4 regions of the Streptomyces sp. B15 genome follow, and region 3 is predicted to be linked to each of the others. Evidence: riboswitches for the same ligand, from Rfam matches in the RefSeq annotation. Region 3 holds a riboswitch; each other region holds the start of a gene.
What was found. Region 3 has a riboswitch for cobalamin ahead of KBY19_RS20885 (CbtB-domain containing protein). Riboswitches for the same ligand answer to the same signal wherever they lie in the genome.

Region 1 (4,341 bases), on a different contig from region 3:
CCGGCGCCGGACCTCTGGTACGTCCCGCCGGAGAGCAAGGAGAAGATCCAGAGGCTCGCCCCCACCATCGGCATCGACATCGCCCGCACGTCCCTGCTCGACCCGCTCAAGCGCACCGCCGAGCTGGCCGAGTCCCTCGGCGCGGACATGAGCGCGAAGAAGGTCACGGACGCCGAGGCACGCTTCGACAAAGCCGCCAAGACCCTGCGCGCCGCAGCGAAGGCCAAGGGGGGCCTCAAGGTGATGGCGATCACCGGCGACCCGGACAACCTGTACGTCGCGGTCCCCGACTCCTACAGCGACCTGCACTACTTCAAGGATCTGGGCGTGGAGTTCGTCGAGGGCAAGAAGTCCGACGAGTTCGGCTTCTGGGAGTTCCTGAGCTGGGAGAAGGCCGACAAATACCACGCCGATCTCATCATGGTCGACAACCGCTCCACCGCCCCGTCCCGCAAGAAGCTGCGGGAGAAGGCCACCTGGCGCGAACTGCCCGCGGTCGAGGCCGACCAGCTCACTCCCTGGTCGATGGAAGAGCGCTTCAGCTACGCGGGCTTCGCCCCGGTCCTGGAACGTCTTGCCGCCGCCATCGACAAGTCGAAGAGGCTCAACGCCTGACTCCTGCGCCCGCCGGCCGAGGCCGGCGGGCCGGTAGCAGGGCTGGCCCGACCGCTTGGTACCCCTTCCTCTCGCAACCCGCTATCGGTACTCGACATGACGGCTCGAACGGGCAGCCTCGGCCGCACCGCCGGCCTTCCCACCTGTCGCGGGGGCAGTGGCTCGTACGGGATGCGCTCACCGATCACAGCGGCGGAACCGCGCCGGATTCGCACCGGCTTCCTCGTTCCACCGTCACCCTGTCGGCGCTCATCATTTCCTCGGTCGGATGCCCGGATCATTCGGGCTCGGGAGCGTGCGGGCCCGTCGAGGGGGGCTCGGCCGGGCGTTCCCGGCCGCCGTCATGACCCGACGCCACCACGATCAGCAGGCCCAACACGGCGGCCACTGCGGCTGCCCGGCCTGCGGCCCGCCCCAGCCAGCCCGGCAGCGACACCCCCTCGCGCCGCCTGGGCGCGTGCAGCCGTTCGGCCCGCCGGGCGGGCCGCAGCAGACGCAACAGCAGCAGTACAGCGACGGGGAGTTGCAGTAGCCACAGAACGGTGCGCGGCCACTCGCCGTACCAGACATTGGTGCCGTACAGCAGTGTGTGCCAGACGCTGAGCACGTAGACGACGATCACGAAGCGGTGCAGCCGACGCCAGGTGTTCGCGCCGATGCGGTGCCGGACGTAGAAGAGCAGCCCGAGTGGAACCGCCAGATACAGGGCGCCCTGGCCGATCGGGATCGCGACCCGGCCGGTGCCCGAGTCGTACCAGCCGGGCACGAACGCGTCCGCGAATCCCACCCACAGCCGCTCGGCCCACGCCAACTGGGCCTCGTAGCATACGAGTTCGGCCGCGAACATCAGCGCGTGCGCAAACATCAGGGCCATCGCGGTCAGGCTCGTGGTGCGGTGCCAGCGTTCCAGGGCCTGCCGGGAGACCGGCAGCCGGGTGGGGCGCGGCCCCGACAGCAGCAGACCGAGCATGACCGTGCCCCAGGCCCACAGCAGACCCGACCAGCCGAACGCCTGGCTGAGCAGGTACATCCAGTACGTGCCGGGGTCGTCCATGAACGGCATGACCGCGACTGTCGCCGAGTCACCCGACTCCATGCGCGCGTAGAGGAATACGAAGACGGCCACCGTGACGACGACCGCCGCACTCGCGTCGGGCAGTGCCGCCCGCAGGTCGGCGCGCAAGGCGGCGCCGTCCGCCGGACGCCTGTCACGGGCGGGTGGCGAGCTCGTGCCGTCGTCCTCCGGCCTCGTCTCTGACAGCATCCTGGGCCTTCCGGGCGGTACACCGGCGGACTGTGTGCCTGTGGGGCGAACCGGAACCAGTGTCACCAAGTGGGCCGGGATTGCCGAGGCGACATCCGGCCAGAGTGATTCCGGCGCTGACCGGGCCGGCTGAGCTGCCGCGAGGTCCTCGCACCCGCCCGTGCACCGATCACATCCGGACAACCGGCGATACGCCCCCTGCCGCAGCGGCGCGGGCCACCCTAGGCTGAGGCGTGCAGTCGGTTCGTGCCATCCGTCCGACCGGATCTGGGCGGCACGACGCAAGAGGGAACCCGGTGGGAATCCGGGACTGTCCCGCAGCGGTGAGTGGGAACGAACGCCGTCAACAGCACTGGGCCCCTGGATCGGCGGGGTCGGGGAAGCGACGGCCAGTAGGTATCCGCCGGATTTTCCGGCGGGTGGGCTCACAAGTCCGAAGACCTGCCACTGCGCCCGCGCGTGAGGTGCGGGCTGTGAACGGTGACCTCGAGGACTGGGTTGGCGGTATCGACGGCTGCACGGCCTACGCTGTGCCGCGCCTCCTTCCCGGTGGTGATTCGGGGCTCGGGACCAGGAGGAGGACGTGCCCCGTGAGCGCGCGAGTTCCCGTCGTCCGCACGGTGTCCGGCGTCTGCCACGGCACGCTGGGTGAGCTGTACCAGGGCCCGCTGCGGGCGGGTTCCGAGCCGGACATCGCGGTGGTGTCCTTTCCCGTGGACCGTCACTCCTGGGTGCACTTCACCCCGGGGACGGCGGCGCCGAACCGGCTGCCCCTCGGGGAGAAGTCCGCGACAGCGGCCCGGCTCTTCCTGGAGCACTTCGGACTCACGCTGCCGCCGGGCCACTGGCGCGCCCACTCTGATCTGCGGGTGGGCGTGGGGATGGCGAGTTCCACCGCCGACATCGTGGCGACACTGCGCTGTCTGTTCCGGCTCTTCGCCCTGCCCTACGACACGGACGTGGTCCTCGGGGTCCTGGCGGCGATCGAGCGTGCCGACAGTGTCTTCCTCGACGAGTTCGCCCTCCACCTCAGCGGCCGGCACCGCGTGATCCGGCGGCTGGGCACGGACATCGGCTTCCACACCGCTCACATCACCGAGCCCGGGACGGTGGACACCGCCGCCGTCACCGACCTGCTCCTGGGGCACTACCGGCGGCACGGGGAGGAATACGGGCGCTGCCTGACCGACCTGCTCAAAGGGTTCGCCTCCGGAGACCCGGCCGCCGTCGCACGGGCGGCCACCACCAGCGCCGCCCTGTCGCAGAAAGTGCTGCCCAAGGCGACGTTCGACAGCATGCTCGCGCACCGGGAGCGGTTCGGCGCCGACGGCATCTTCGTGGCCCACACGGGCTGCCTGATCGGCTATCTGTTCCCCGACCGCCCCGACGCCGCACTCAAGTCGGAACTGTCCGCCTTCTTCCACTCGCTCGGCCACCAGTGTTCCTTCGCCCAAGGAGGCTACGGGTGATCCACCCCCACATCGCCGACGCCCTCAAGGCCCCCGATCTCGTCCGGCTCACCGACGCCCTCGTCCTGATCCGGTTCGAGTCGATGAAGATCTACTCGGCACTCGCCGCCGTCCGCCACCTCCTGGAGCGGGGCACGATCCGCCCGGGACAGACTCTGATCGACAGTTCCAGCGGTATCTACGCCTACGCCCTTGCGCTGGCCTGCCACCGCTACGGCACGCACTGCCACATCGTGGCGTCCACCACCGTGGACACCACCACCCGCGCCCAGTTGGAGATCCTCGGCGCCACCGTGGAACAGGTCAGGCCCTCGGAGAACCTCAAGCTGGACCAGGAGCTGCGGGTGCGGCGGGTGCGGGAGATCCTCGCCGACCACCCTGACTGGCACTGGATGCGCCAGTATCACGACGACATCCACTACCTCGGCTACCACGAGGTCGCCGACCGCATCACGGCCCTGTTCCCCGCGACCGCGTTGACCGTCGTCGGCGGAGTCGGTTCCGGAGCCTCGACGGGCGGCCTCGTGGAACGCCTGCGCGCCACCGACCCCTCGGTTCGGCTGGTCGGCGTTCAGCCGTTCGGCAGCGTCACCTTCGGCAGCCAGGACCACCAGGACCCGGAGGCGATCATCGCCGGCATCGGGTCGTCCATCGTCTTCGACAACGTCCGCCACCAGCTCTACGACAGCCTCCACTGGCTGGACTTCACCCATGCCATGTCCGGCACGGTCGCCCTGCTGCGTGACCACGCCGTCTTCGCCGGGCTGTCCACCGGCGCCGGATACCTCTCCGCCACGTACGAGGCACGCCGCCACCCCGACCGGCTGCACCTGGTGGTCGGCGCCGATACCGGTCACCGCTATGTCGAGCGCGTCTTCGCCCGGCACACCGAAGCCCTGGACCCCGCCGCACTGAAACCGGTCGAGATCACCGCACCCGAGGAGATGTCCATGCCCTGGTCCACGATGGCCTGGCGGCGCACGGCCTGCCCGG
Region 2 (4,341 bases), on a different contig from region 3:
TGGGGAGCAGTCGCGCTCGCCGTGGCGGCCGGGAGTGCGGCCGGCGAGGCGAGCGCCGTGACCGCCATGAGGGCGACGACCGGCAGGCGCACGCCCCGCCACCCCGCGACTGCCCCTGCCTTCGCCCCCGCCCCTGCCCTGGGCCTGGGCCTGGGCCTGGGCCTGGGCCGGGGCAGGAGCGGCTCCGGCGCGGTGGCGCCGTGCGCCGTCCGGGCCGTCACAGCTGCTGCCTCTTGCGGCGACCGCTGAGCAGGATGCCGAAGCCGGCGCCGATGGCGAGACCGACCAGGATGAAGGCCCAGACGGGGATGGTGGTGCCGTCGTCCTTCTTGTCGGAGGAGGAGTCCGCGTCGTCCGACGGCATCTTTGCGGGCTTCGGGCCGGTGTCGCCGAGGCGGGAGAGGAGATCGGTCCCGCCGAGCTTCGTGGGGTCGCCGCCGGCGGCGCGGGAGGCGAGCATGAGGGAGCTGATGGCGGCCGGGTCGTTCTTGGCCTTGTCCCACTTGTTCACGTTGTCCGCGAGCCACGTCAGGGAGGACCTGGCCGGCTTCCGGTGGCCGCCGGCCGCCAGCGCGACGACGGCGTCCGCGGTGTTCGCGTAGTCGGGCTGCTTCTTCGTGTCGCCCGGAGTCACGGAGCTGAAGTGGCCGCCGTTCTTCTTCAGCGTCGCGGCCAGATAGGCCGCGCCCGCACCCGCCGCTTGCTTGCGGCCGCCCGGAACGCCCTTCTTGTCTCCCTCGTCGGCGTCCGCGTCGGCGTCGGTGCCCGCGTCCGAGGCGCACTTCAGTGGTGTGACCGGCTTGTCCTTGGCGTCCTTGGACAGCGGTTCGGGCAGCGCGCCTTCGCCCAGCGCGGCGAGGGAGGCGGCCGCGGTGGCGTCGTCGTTCGGGGCGAGCTCGCCCTTCTTGTCCGGTTGGTAGGCGAAGGCGCCCTGCTGGCCGGGGGCGTTCTCGATGCCCTTCGCGCCGCAGGTGAGCTGGAAGGACAGCAGCGCGTCGTAGGGAGACCTGCCGCCCTGGGCGGTGGCCTTCTCCGGGTTCCGGCCCGCCGCGTGCAGGGCGCCGATGGCCAGCGAGGTCGAATTGGCGTCCGAGGCGGCGCGCGGGGCGCTGCCCCAGCCGCCGTCCTTGTTCTGGACCGAGGTCAGCCACTCCAGGGCCTCCCGCACCGCGTCGCTCCGGCCGCCGACTGCGGCGAGGGCCTGCACGGCGAGGGCGGTCGCGTTGGTGTCCGAGGGAGTGGCGTCCGGGTCGCATTTCTTGCCGGCGTCGGCGCGGTAGGCGGTGAACGAGCCGTCGGCGCACTGCTGGCCGGCCAGCCAGTCGACGGCCTTCTTCGCGGGGACGGCACCGGCGCCGTCCAGCGCCAGCAGCGCCATCGACTGCCGCCACACCCCGTCGTACTTCGGGTCGGCCGTTCCGTAGAGCCCGTCCGGCAGCTCGGACGGCTTCTCGGCGGCATGGGGCGCGGTTGCGGCGGCGGATGCCACGGGTGCGGCTGTCGCGCACAGCACGGTGGCGGCGGCGAGGACCGTGGCGCGGCGGCGGCGCGGTGACATTGCGAGTGCCTTTCGGTGACGGAAGCGGACCGCAGCCGGGCACGGCCGCCCCGCCGAGGGGGCTCGCGACTTCGCGGCCCCGCACCGCGGCGCACCGGGCTCGGCTCCGTATACCTCGACGGGCCGGTGGCCTGGTTCGGCCACAGGAGCCCACCTCCGCCCGGGTGCTCCGGCTCGCGGCCGGTCACCTGCGCGCATACGCCGGGTCGTGGAGGACGACCCGCGGCCGGCGTACGGCGACGGGGTGACGGACCGCTCACGGTTGCGGGTCAGCGCCGGATTCGCACCGGCTTCCCCCGGTCGGAGGCGTTGTCTGGCTGTCGGCCACTGTAGCCGGACGGGCCACCGGGTCGTTCCGTCGGGCCGGTCCCGCTTCGTCCGACTCCAGATCGCGGTGGCCGTGCGGCAGGGGTCTCAGCCGGTGGCGCGGTAGGTGACCGGGGTGCTGCCGGGGACGGCCTCGGCCCGGCCGAGCTTGACCAGATGGCGCAGATGGGCCTCGGCCTCGGCCACGGCGATGTTGCGGGAGCTGAACGGGATCTCCCCCCAGGGGCGGTTCCAACGCATCGTCTCGGCGAGCTGCCAGGGGGTGAGGTCGCGCTCCGAGAGCAGTGCTCTCAGACCGGAGAGGCGCTCCGCATGGTGAGCGGTGAGCTCGTCGACCCGGGCCTGCGCGTCCGTGAAGGCGTACTGGTGTGCGGGCAGCACCTCGGCGGGCCGCAGCCTGGCTATCCGTTCGAGGGAGTCGAGATAGTCGCCGAGTGGATCGGTGCTCTCGTCGCTGTCCGGGTCCTCGTACAGTCCGATGTGCGGGCTGATCGTGGGCAGCAGATGGTCCCCGGAGAACAGCCGCCCTCCCCGGCCCGGCCCACCCGGACGGCCCCGACCACCCGAGTTGCCAGGGTCGCCGGAGCCGGAGCCGGAGCGGGCCGGGTTGCCCGGGTGCTGCTCCTCCAGGTGCAGGCACACGTGCCCCGGGGTGTGTCCCGGGGTCCAGACGGCGCGCAGCCGCCGTCCCGGCAGGGCCAGCAGCTCGTTCGGCTCGATCTCGCGGTCGGGAAGTGCGGCCCGCGCACCGGGCAGTGCTCCACCCCTGCCCTCCGCGAGGGCCGTGCGCAGCGGCGCCGTATGGGTCTCGGGGGCGCCGGCCGCCGCGAGTTTCTCGGCGAGGTAGCCGAGCCACTGGCCACGGTCCGAACGGCGGGTGCGGCGCACGACGGCGGTGTCCGCCGCGTGCATGGCGATCCAGGCGCCGGACTCCTCCCGTACCCGCGCCGAGAGTCCGTGGTGGTCCGGATGGTGGTGGGTGACCAGTACGCCGTGCAGCGCTCGGACGGAGGTGCCGCAGGCGGTGAGCCCGTCGGCGAGGGTCTGCCAGGAGGTGGGGTCGTCCCAGCCGGTGTCGATCAGCACGGGCCCCGCGTCCGTCTCGATCACATGGACGAGGGTGTGGCCGAGGGGATTGTCCGGGATGGGTACGGGGATGCTCCAGATTCCGCCCCCGTGATCGGTGACCCGGGGCCCGCGCGGGGCTGCCCGCGATCCGGCGTCCACCCGCGGTCCCCCGTCGTCGACCCGCGGTCCCTCGGCGTGCACCCGCGGTCCCTCGGCCTCGCCCCCCGGCCCCTCGTCGTCGGCCTGCGGTCCGTTCGTCATGGCGACGGCTCCCCCCGGTTCGGTGCGCGGGCGTGGCGGCCTGCGGGCCGGCAGAGGCATTGTTCCCTAGAACTAGAACTGGTACTAGTTCTGATGCGCTGTCAGGAGAGTGTCAGGTGTCACACCGACGGGTGGGGCGGAGAGGGAGGGCACGGGCATGATGGACAACCCCAGCGGAACCGGCGGCGGAATCGCGTACGCCGATCACCGGCAGCTCTACATCGGCGGGACCTTCACCGACCCGGCCGGCGGCGAGGCCATCGAGGTGGTCTCGCCGCACACCGAGCAGCCCATCGGGCGTGTCCCGCACGCCTCGCGCGAGGACGTCGACCGCGCCGTACGCGCGGCACGCGAGTCCTTCGACTCCGGGGTGTGGGCGCAGCGCCCGCTGGCCGAACGGATCGAGACGGTCACCCGCATCAAGGACGCCTTCGCCGTGCGCAGCGAGGAGATCGCCAAGGTCATCAGCGCCCAGAACGGCACCCCGTACACCTCGGCCGTCATGGTCCAGTCCCTCGCCGCGATGATGGTCTGGGACACCGCGGTCAAGATCGCCGCCCACTTCCGCCACGAGGAGCGCCGGGCCGGGGTGCTCGGTCCGCTGCTGGTGCGCCGGGAGCCGGTGGGGGTGGTGGCGGCCGTGGTGCCGTGGAACGTGCCCCAGTTCACCGCCGCCGCCAAACTGGCCCCCGCGCTGCTGGCCGGCTGCTCGGCGATTTTGAAGGTCTCGCCGGAGACCCCGCTGGACGCCTATCTGCTGGCCGAGATCGCCGACGAGGCCGGGCTGCCCCCGGGTGTGCTGTCGATCCTGCCGGCCGATCGCGAGGTGAGCGAGTATCTCGTGGGGCACCCCGGCGTCGACAAGGTGTCCTTCACCGGCTCCGTGGCCGCGGGCAAGCGGGTCATGGAGGTGGCCTCCCGCAATCTGACCCGGGTCACCCTGGAGTTGGGCGGCAAGTCGGCCGCAGTCATCCTGCCCGACGCCGATCTGGAAGCGGCGGTCGCGGGCATCACCCCGTTCGCCTGGATGATCAACGGCCAGGCGTGTGTGGCCCAGACCCGGATCCTCGCGCCGCGCAGCCGCTACGACGAGATCGCCGAGCGCTTCAAGGCCGCCGCCGACGGAC
Region 3 (4,341 bases):
TCCGTACCCCGGCCCCGGGTACTCGACGGCGTACGCCCCGGGTACTCGACGGCGTACGCCTCGGCTGACCGGCACCGGTCGCTGCCGTTACGCTGAGCGCGGCGGCCGGTTCGTGCTCGGCTCACGCGCGCACGTCCCCGCCGGCCGGACCACCACGACCTGGCAGGAGTCCATCCGTGGCAGAGCGCAAGCCCATCGAGTCCTGGCTCACCGACATGGACGGTGTGCTGATGCACGAGGGGATCCCCGTCCCCGGCGCCGACTCGTTCATCAAGCGGCTCAAGGAGTCGGGGCGGCCGTTCCTGGTGCTCACCAACAACTCGATGTACACCCCCCGGGACCTGCACGCCCGGCTGTCCCGTATCGGACTGAGCGTGCCGACGGAGAACATCTGGACCTCCGCGCTGGCCACCGCGCAGTTCCTGGACGACCAGCGCCCCGGCGGCACCGCCTACGTCATCGGGGAGGCCGGGCTGACGACGGCCCTGCACGACATCGGGTACGTCCTGTCCGACGCCGACCCCGACTACGTGGTCCTCGGTGAGACCCGCACCTACAGCTTCGAGGCGCTGACCCGGGCCATCCGGCTGATCAACGACGGTGCCCGCTTCATCGCCACCAACCCCGACGAGACCGGACCCTCGGCCGAGGGCGCGCTGCCCGCCACCGGCTCGGTCGCCGCCCTCATCACCAAGGCCACGGGCCAGCACCCCTACTTCGTCGGCAAGCCCAACCCGCTGATGATGCGCGCCGGGCTGAACGCGATCGGCGCGCACTCCGAGACCAGCGCGATGATCGGTGACCGGATGGACACCGATGTGCGCGCGGGTATGGAAGCCGGACTGGAGACCTTCCTGGTGCTGACGGGTCTGACCCGGCCCGACGAGGTCGAGCGGTACCCCTACCGCCCCTCCAGCGTCGTCGATTCGATCGCGGACCTCGTCGACCGGGTCTGAGGACGACTTCCTTGCCCTGCAGGGGCCGCCGTGCGGAGTAGAGGGCCGTGCTCTGCGGATGCGGAGCGGCACCCCCGGGCGGAGCGTCTATGGCATCGGACCGATGCCCCGGAGGTCTCCGCCATGCCGCACGTCCCCGCACCCGCGACGCCGGTCCGCAGCGGGGCGGGCCGTTGGCGGCCGGCCGTCGGGGCGGGGTGGGTCCTGCTGATGGTGGTGGTGTGGCTGTGCGCTCCGGACTCCGGCGCGTCCGGTGCGGCCGGGGGCGGCCCGCTGCTGGGGGACGTCTCCCGGGCCGGCGGCCTCGCCGCGGAGGGCTCCGCCACGAAGCGTCCCGCTGCGGGGGCCGCCGCCCCCGCAGCGGCAGCCGGCCGGGGTCAGGCAGTGGGAGCGGCGGACTGCTCGCGGGGGGCGGACCGCTGCCGGCGCAGGGACGGGGCCGCGAAGACGGCACCCAGTACGCCCCACAGGACCACCTGTCCGCCCAGCGAGAGCATCCGGAAGTCCCACAGCAAGGTGGCGGGCACCGGGACCGTGTCCGGGTTGTCCGGCAGCAGGAAGAGCGCGGCCAAGGTGGCGACAACGGCTGCCGCGGCGCCCGACTGACGCACGGGCAGCCCGTGCCCGGCCTGCCCGAGCCGCTGGTGGACCTGGTGTGCCAGCACCGTTCCGAGTACGCCGATGACCAGCGCGGCCAGCCACAGGCCCTGCCGCTCGGTGACGGTGCCACCGTCGCCGACCCCCGGCGGGTTGGCGGGGTAGCGCAGCGCCGGAAGCAGGGACAGCGCGAGGAACCCGGCGCCGGCCAGGCCCATGGAGCGCTGCCAGCCGCGGCCGTCGTCCCGGGGCGCCGAGCGGTTGGGGGCACCTCCCGGCCGAAGGCTGGGGGACGACACGTGGGCGAGCGTGAAGAACACGCCGATCGCCAGACCGGCCACCACGGCGGTGACCACCAGTCCGAGGTGCTGGGTGCCCCGGCTGAAGAGCTCCTCGGCCTCGGCGGCATGGCTGTGCCCCGAGTGGGAGGCGCCCGCGTGCGCGGTGGCGGCTTCGGCTGCCGAGCGTTTCTCCTCCAGCCGGATGGCCCGGTCCATCAAGGGCTCGGCCAGCAGCAGTGAGAACAGCCCGGACGCCAGCCCCGCGATCCCGCCGGCCGCGAGGCCGCGGCCGAGCAGGGGCAGCAGGGGATAGGGAGTTGGTTGTGCGGAGACGGACATGACGAGCGACCCCCGATCGGTCAGTGGCAGGGGGCGCCGAACAGATGACGGCCGTCGTGCGAGAACTCGTGCAGATAGGAGCCGGTTGCCGAGACGAGGTTGCCGTTGTCGACGAAGACGGCGTACAGGGCGATCAGCGCGACGATCGCGGCGGCGGCGACGATGAGCCAGTCGCGGGCCCTGACGGTCGCCGGGTGTGCGGCGGCGCTCTCGGGTGCGACGGTCGTGCCGAGGGTGTGCTGGGACATCCGCGTGCCTCCTCCTGGGGTTTCCACGCCCCATCGGTGGAGAAGCGACAGATCAGTTCCTGACTTCCGCGGCCGCCGGGGCGGTTGCGGACACAGTGGCGGGACCGTCCCGGAGTCGCACCGGGTTCCTGAGCACTGTCGCCTCGATATGAAAGTGTGCCGTTCCGGAGGCTCCCAGCCTGTCATGACCACTGTCAACAAGGTCCCCGTCACACTCCCCGTCGCACCGGGTGCGGAACTCGGCCGTGCGAACCGGGCGTTGTGACACGATGGGGCGACGTTGTGGCCCGTCAGCGGTCCGGTCGGCGGCCGGCCGACGGTTCGGTCGATGGCCGGAGTACAGCCGAGGGGGAGTGGATGTACGGCAGCGCCAGTAGCGGCGCCCGGCGCCCGCGTACCGCGCGCGCGATATGCGCCCGCGCCCGGGGCGTCGCCGGGAGCGCGGTGGCGGGAGCCCTGTTGCTGGCCGGCTGCTCGTCGGGTGGCGGCGCGGACGACGGTGACCCGCAGGCGGGTCCCACCGTGCGGCAGCGCCCCGAGTCCGTGGCCCCGTACTGGGTCGACCCCGCGGGGAACGCCGCACGGCAGGCGCGTGCCTACGCCGAGGACGGCAAGTCGGCGCGGGCCGCACAGCTGAAGAAGATCGCCGAGCAGCCGGTGGCCGAGTGGATCGACTCGGCCGACCCCCGCGGCCACACCGCCCGCGTCACCAAGGCCGCGGCCGCCGCGGACCGGGGCGCGCTGCTCGTCCTCTACAACGTGCCGCAGCGGGACTGCGGGCAGTACAGCAAGGGCGGCGCGAAGGACGCGGCGGCCTACCGCGCTTGGCTGGACGGCGTCGTGGCAGGCATCGGGAAGCGCACCGCCACGGTGATCGTGGAGCCGGACGCACTGGCCCACACCGTCTCCGGCGCGTGCGCCGCGCCCCAGCTGCGCGAGGAGCGCTACCGGCTGCTGCACGACGCCGTCACCCGGCTCAAGGGGCTCCCCGGCACGACGGTCTACCTGGACGCCGGAAACCCGGACTGGGTCCGCGACCCGGGCGCGCTGGTCGAGCCCCTCCGCCGGGCGGGGATCGGCAAGGCCGACGGGTTCGCGCTGAACGTCTCCAACTTCCAGACCACCGCCTCGAACGTCGCCTACGGCAAGCGGCTGTCCTCGATGGTCGACGGCAAGCACTTCGTCGTCGACACCAGCCGGAACGGCAACGGGCCGCTGCGCGGCAGCGGGGACGAGCGCTGGTGCAACCCGCCCGGCCGGGCGCTGGGCGAGGCGCCCACCACCCGGACAGGACACGACAAGGTGGACGCCTATCTGTGGATCAAACGGCCGGGCGAGTCGGACGGCCAGTGCCGCGGCGGCCCCGCGCCGGGCACGTGGTGGCCGTCCTACGCCCTGGAACTGGCCCGCAACACGAAGGGGTGAGCCGTGACAGGCGGCTGACCAGGGGGTGCCCCTGGCTGTCCGTTGCAGGCCAGGGGTGCGTTGTGGCTGTGGGGGCATCTCCCGGCCGAAGGCTGGGGGAGCAGTTCCCCGCGCGCCTGACGGGGCGGGACCCCTACTTCGGGTCGCCCGTGGTGATGGGGGCGTGCGCCGCGTCGGGGTCGATGCCCACATGGACCCACTGGGCCTTCGAGGGTACGCCGTCCCCGTCCACGCCGAAGACCATCCACCAGCCGGGCGTGACCAGGGACGGATCGTCCGGAATGGTGGTGGTCACCGTTCCATCGGCGGACCGCTTCATCTTCAGCGCGACGGACGACTGCTCCACGTTCGTCACGTGTGTGAAGGAGCCGGGTCGCACCAGCCGCAGCCGCTTCAGCGAGGTGGCGTCCTTGCTCTCGAGGGAGAGCCGGGAGCCGGGCCTCAGCTTCTCCGGGTTGCCTTCGGCGAGCCGCAACTGCGGCTGGGGTTTCCCCT
Region 4 (4,341 bases), on a different contig from region 3:
GACCTGGATGACGGCGGCCCCGCCGGCCTCCAGTTCGCACACCTCGTCGCGCAGCGCGAGCGCCACCTGGCGCGCCGTCTCCGCCACCGGCTGGTCGTCCCGTACGAACGACCAGGCGAGCATGGTCACCGGGCCGGTGAGCATGCCCTTGACGGGACGGGAGGTCAGCGACTGGGCGTACTGCGTCCAGCGGACCGACATCGGCCGCGGGCGGGCCACATCGCCGGCGAGGATCGGCGGGCGCACATAGCGGGTGCCGTACGACTGCACCCAGCCGTGCCGGGTGGCGAGGTACCCGGTGAGCTGTTCGGCGAAGAACTGCACCATGTCGTTGCGTTCGCCCTCGCCGTGCACCAGCACATCGAGTCCGGCACGCTCCTGGAAGGCGACCACCTCCCGGATCTGCGCCGCGATCCGCTGCTCGTAGGCGGTCTCGTCGATCCGGCCGGCCCGCAGGTCGGCGCGGGCCCTGCGCAGCTCGGCCGTCTGCGGGAACGAGCCGATGGTGGTGGTCGGCAGCGGCGGCAGACCGAGCCGGGTGCGCTGCGCCGCCGTGCGCCGGTGGTACGGGAGCGCGCGGCGGGTGTCCGCCTCGGTGACGGCGGCGCTGCGGGCCCGTACGGACTTGTCGTGGGTGAGCGGCGAGGCCGTACGGGAGGCCAGGTCGGCCCGGTTGGCGGCCAGCTCGGCGCTGATCGCGCCGGTCCCCTCCGACAGGCCGCGCGCCAGGGTGGCGGCCTCGGCCGCCTTCTGGCGCGCGAACGCCAGCCAGCGGGCGACCTGCGGATCGATTCGGCGCTCGGCCCGTGCGTCCAGCGGCACATGGAGCAGCGAGCAGGAGGTCGCCACATCGACCTGCCCGGCGAGGCCCAGCAGGGTGGCGAGGGTGGCCATGGACCGCTCGAGGTCGTTGATCCACACGTTGCGGCCGTCGACGACGCCGGCGACCAGCCGCTTGCCGGGCAGCCCGCCGACCGCGGCGAGCGCGTCCAGGTTGGCGGCGGCCGGACCGGTGAAGTCGAGGGCCAGCCCGTCCACGGGCGCCTTCGCCAGTACGGGCAGTGCCTCACCGAGCCGGTCGAAGTAGGAGGCCACCAGCAGCCGCGGACGGTCGGCCAGCTCGCCGAGGGCCCGGTACGCTTCCGCGGCCGCCGCCAGCTCGCCGGGGGTGCGGTCCTGCACCAGCGCGGGCTCGTCCAGCTGCACCCATCGGGCACCGGCGGCACGCAGATCCGCGAGCACCTCGGCGTAGACCGGCAGCAGCCGCTCCAGCAGTGTCAGCGGTTCGAAGTCGGGGGCGACCCCGGGCGCCGGCTTGGCCAGCAGCAGATAGGTGACGGGGCCGACGAGCACCGGCCGGGCCGCCGCCGCGCCCAGCGCCAGGGCTTCCCCCAGCTCGGCCGTCTGCTTGCCGGCGTCCGCCCGGAAGACGGTGTCCGGGGCCAGTTCGGGCACCAGGTAGTGGTAGTTGGTGTCGAACCACTTGGTCATCTCCAGCGGCGCCGCCTCCTGGGTACCGCGGGCCATCGCGAAGTAGCCGGCCAGCGGATCGGCCGCCACCGCTGCGCGGTGCCGCTCGGGGAGGGCACCGACCATGACGGTGGTGTCCAGCATGTGGTCGTAGTACGAGAAGTCCCCGGTGGGCACCTCGTCGATGCCCGCGTCGGCCAGCTGCCGCCAGTTGGCGCGGCGCAGTTCGGCGGCCGTGGAGTGCAGGGCCTCGGCGGTGACGCGGCCCTCCCAGTATCCCTCGACGGCCTTCTTCAGTTCACGGTTCGGCCCCTGCCGGGGGTAGCCGTGCACGGTAGCGCGCACCGGCGCGGTCGGGGCGGTGGCGCCCGGGTTCGCTGCTGTCGCTGTCACGCAACTCTCCTTCGCGAGTGTCTCAGCGCTCCCGGAACGGGACGAGGACGCGAAGGGATGGCGGCGACACGGTGCGGACGGACGCGTGGCTGGTGTCCGTCGCCTGGTGCGCGTGCTCTCCGACCCGCCCTCGAGGTCTCCGGGAGGACCGTACGCGGGTGGACGCGTACGGACAGCGGGCAGGTCTTCGGACTCGCGGGCACGCCTGCCGGTCTCCCGGCGGGCATCTACTGGCCGTCGCTTCCCGGACCGGTCCTCGGTCCAGTGCGTGTGACGGCGGTCGTTCCCGCTCACCGCTGCGGGGCAGTCCCGGACTCACACCGGGTTCCCTCTTACGACGCCTCCCGCCTGGCGGACGGGGCGAACCAGCTGCACGGCCAGCATAGCCGGGTGCGCGCCGGGTGCGGCCAGTGGCGGGGGTGCCCTACGTCTCCAGGAGGCGGGATTTCAGCCGGGCGCGGATGGCGGGGGAGAGCCCGAGGCCCTGCGCCAAATAGGTCTCCACGTCGCCCCACGTCTCGTCGATGGTCTCGAAGGCCGCGTGCAGATAGGCGGCGCGGGCATCGAAGAGCGGGGCGAGCAGCTCCATGACCTCCGGCGACATCCCCGCCTTGGACTTTCTGCTGCGGTACACCTTGTAGCGCCGGTGCGGCTGGTTGGACTGGAGGTAATCCTCCTCGATGGCGGCCCGCTCGACATCGAGCGCCAGCAGCGTGATGGCGATCGACAGGCCCGCCCGGTCCTTGCCGGCCGCGCAGTGCATCAGCGCGGGCACACTGTCCTCGGCGAGCGCGTGCAGGATGCGGCTGTGCTCGGCCGTGCGCTCGCGGATCATGGTGCGGTAGGAGTCGGTCATCCGCCGGGCGGCGAGCCCGTCGCCGAGGATGGCCCGGAGCTGGTCCAGCTCGCCGTCGCGCACCATCTTCCAGAACTCGGCGCCGTCGGCCGGGTCGGAGAGCGGCAGATTGACGTTGCGGACGCCGGGCAGTTCGATGTCGGGGCCGTCGAGCGCCTGGTCGGCGGAGTTGCGGAAGTCGAAGACGGTGTGCAGCTTGAGCTCGCCGAGGAAGGCGGCGTCCTCGGGCGTCGCCTGCGCCAGGTGCCCGCTGCGGAAGAGCACCCCGCGCCGGACCCGGCACCCGTCCACCGTCGGCAGGCCCCCGACGTCCCGGAAGTTGCGTACCCCCGTCAGCACCGTATCGGCGGACTCCACACTCACGCGCGCTCCCAGCATCTGCGACGACCGTCCGTTCGACCATAAGGCATGGATGCCTGAGGCGATCAGTCCTTGCGTGGTGACTTGTACGACGGCGCTCCGCCGCCCGGCGCCCGGTCCCGCCTGTGGTGGGAGGCCGTACGCTGGCCGTGTGAGCGAGGAGCTGTTCCCTCCGCCTGCGGTGCAGGTCACCGCGGGAGCCGTGCATCTGCCCCGCCGGCTGGCGCCCGGCGCGCAGCGCGAGCTGCTCGCGGCGTGCCGGCGGTGGGCGGTGCCGCCCGCGGGGCTGCGGACGGTACGGATGCCCAACGGTTCGCAGATGTCGGTGCGGCAGGTCAGCCTGGGACGGCACTGGTATCCGTACGGTTACGCCGCCACTGTCGTGGACGGTGGCGGAGAGCCGGTGAAGCCCTTCCCCGACTGGTTGGGCCGGTGGGCGCGGGCCGCCGTGGACGCCGCCGCCGAGGTGGCCGAGGAGCCGGTGTTCGGCGCCGTGCCGTGTGCCGTCCCGTACGACATCGCGCTGGTGAACTTCTACGGTGACGGCGCGCGCATGGGCATGCACCGGGACAGCGACGAGCGCTCCGCCGCGCCCGTCGTCTCCTTCAGCCTCGGGGACGCCTGCGTCTTCCGGTTCGGGAACACCGAGGGGCGGGGGCGGCCCTTGGGGGTCCCCCCGGACGGAGTCTGGGGGAGGGACGTGGAGCTGCGCAGCGGGGACGCCTTCGTCTTCGGCGGGCCCGCGCGGCTGGCGTATCACGGCGTGCCCCGTACCGAGCCCGGCTCCGCGCCGCCCGCGCTGGGGCTGCGGGGACGAGTCAACGTCACCGTCCGGGCGTACTGACCCGCGCGCGAAGGGTGCGCGGGGTGCGCCGAGTTGCGCGGGCGCCGGCTGTCAAGCGGAATCCGTCGGCTTTCACTCGTTGGGAGCTGGCGAACCCTGGCGAATCCGGTGTAAGGGCCAGGGCGGGGCGCGGCCGCGGGCTAGCGTGACCAGCGGTCGACGCCTCCCTCCCACCTCTGCGGTAGCGGCCTGCCGGCCCGGCCGGCCCCTTCGCGGCTCGTCGGCCTCTCACCTGCCTCAACTCTTCCGAGGAACCCATGCCCGAATCTCCGAGCCACCCGGCGCAGAACGGAAACGGGGAGCCACGCACCGTCTCCCGCGCCGCCCCGGCCGCTCCACCGACCGGAACCACCGGGAGAAACGTCCCCGCACGGCGGCGGCACGGCAGGCCCCGGACGCAGGCCCGGCCACGCGAGGG

Region 1: linked by a shared signal. The riboswitch ahead of KBY19_RS32175 (hypothetical protein) and the one ahead of KBY19_RS20885 (CbtB-domain containing protein) in region 3 are both predicted to bind cobalamin.
Region 2: linked by a shared signal. The riboswitch ahead of KBY19_RS21505 (prenyltransferase/squalene oxidase repeat-containing protein) and the one ahead of KBY19_RS20885 (CbtB-domain containing protein) in region 3 are both predicted to bind cobalamin.
Region 4: linked by a shared signal. The riboswitch ahead of metE (5-methyltetrahydropteroyltriglutamate--homocysteine S-methyltransferase) and the one ahead of KBY19_RS20885 (CbtB-domain containing protein) in region 3 are both predicted to bind cobalamin.

The regions. Positions count from the first base shown of each region.
Region 1 is NZ_JAGPXJ010000115.1:5,148-9,488, reverse strand. It holds gene KBY19_RS32185 (ABC transporter substrate-binding protein) at 1-615, shown strand, start outside; cobalamin riboswitch at 705-883, opposite strand; gene KBY19_RS32180 (ferric reductase-like transmembrane domain-containing protein) at 893-1,879, opposite strand; cobalamin riboswitch at 2,163-2,322, shown strand; gene KBY19_RS32175 (hypothetical protein) at 2,470-3,348, shown strand; gene KBY19_RS32170 (cysteine synthase family protein) at 3,345-4,341, shown strand, end outside.
Region 2 is NZ_JAGPXJ010000049.1:136-4,476, forward strand. It holds partial or broken gene KBY19_RS21500 (hypothetical protein) at 1-92, opposite strand, end outside; gene KBY19_RS21505 (prenyltransferase/squalene oxidase repeat-containing protein) at 218-1,558, opposite strand; cobalamin riboswitch at 1,721-1,855, opposite strand; gene KBY19_RS21510 (MBL fold metallo-hydrolase) at 1,973-3,214, opposite strand; gene KBY19_RS21515 (aldehyde dehydrogenase) at 3,375-4,341, shown strand, end outside.
Region 3 is NZ_JAGPXJ010000047.1:15,520-19,860, reverse strand. It holds gene KBY19_RS20895 (HAD-IIA family hydrolase) at 177-956, shown strand; gene KBY19_RS20890 (CbtA family protein) at 1,334-2,173, opposite strand; gene KBY19_RS20885 (CbtB-domain containing protein) at 2,194-2,421, opposite strand; cobalamin riboswitch at 2,454-2,594, opposite strand; gene KBY19_RS20880 (glycoside hydrolase family 6 protein) at 2,779-3,846, shown strand; gene KBY19_RS20875 (kelch motif-containing protein) at 3,980-4,341, opposite strand, start outside.
Region 4 is NZ_JAGPXJ010000105.1:3,850-8,190, reverse strand. It holds gene metE (5-methyltetrahydropteroyltriglutamate--homocysteine S-methyltransferase) at 1-1,863, opposite strand, end outside; cobalamin riboswitch at 2,024-2,248, opposite strand; gene KBY19_RS31330 (tyrosine-protein phosphatase) at 2,288-3,097, opposite strand; gene KBY19_RS31325 (alpha-ketoglutarate-dependent dioxygenase AlkB) at 3,231-3,923, shown strand; gene KBY19_RS31320 (ATP-binding protein) at 4,181-4,341, shown strand, end outside.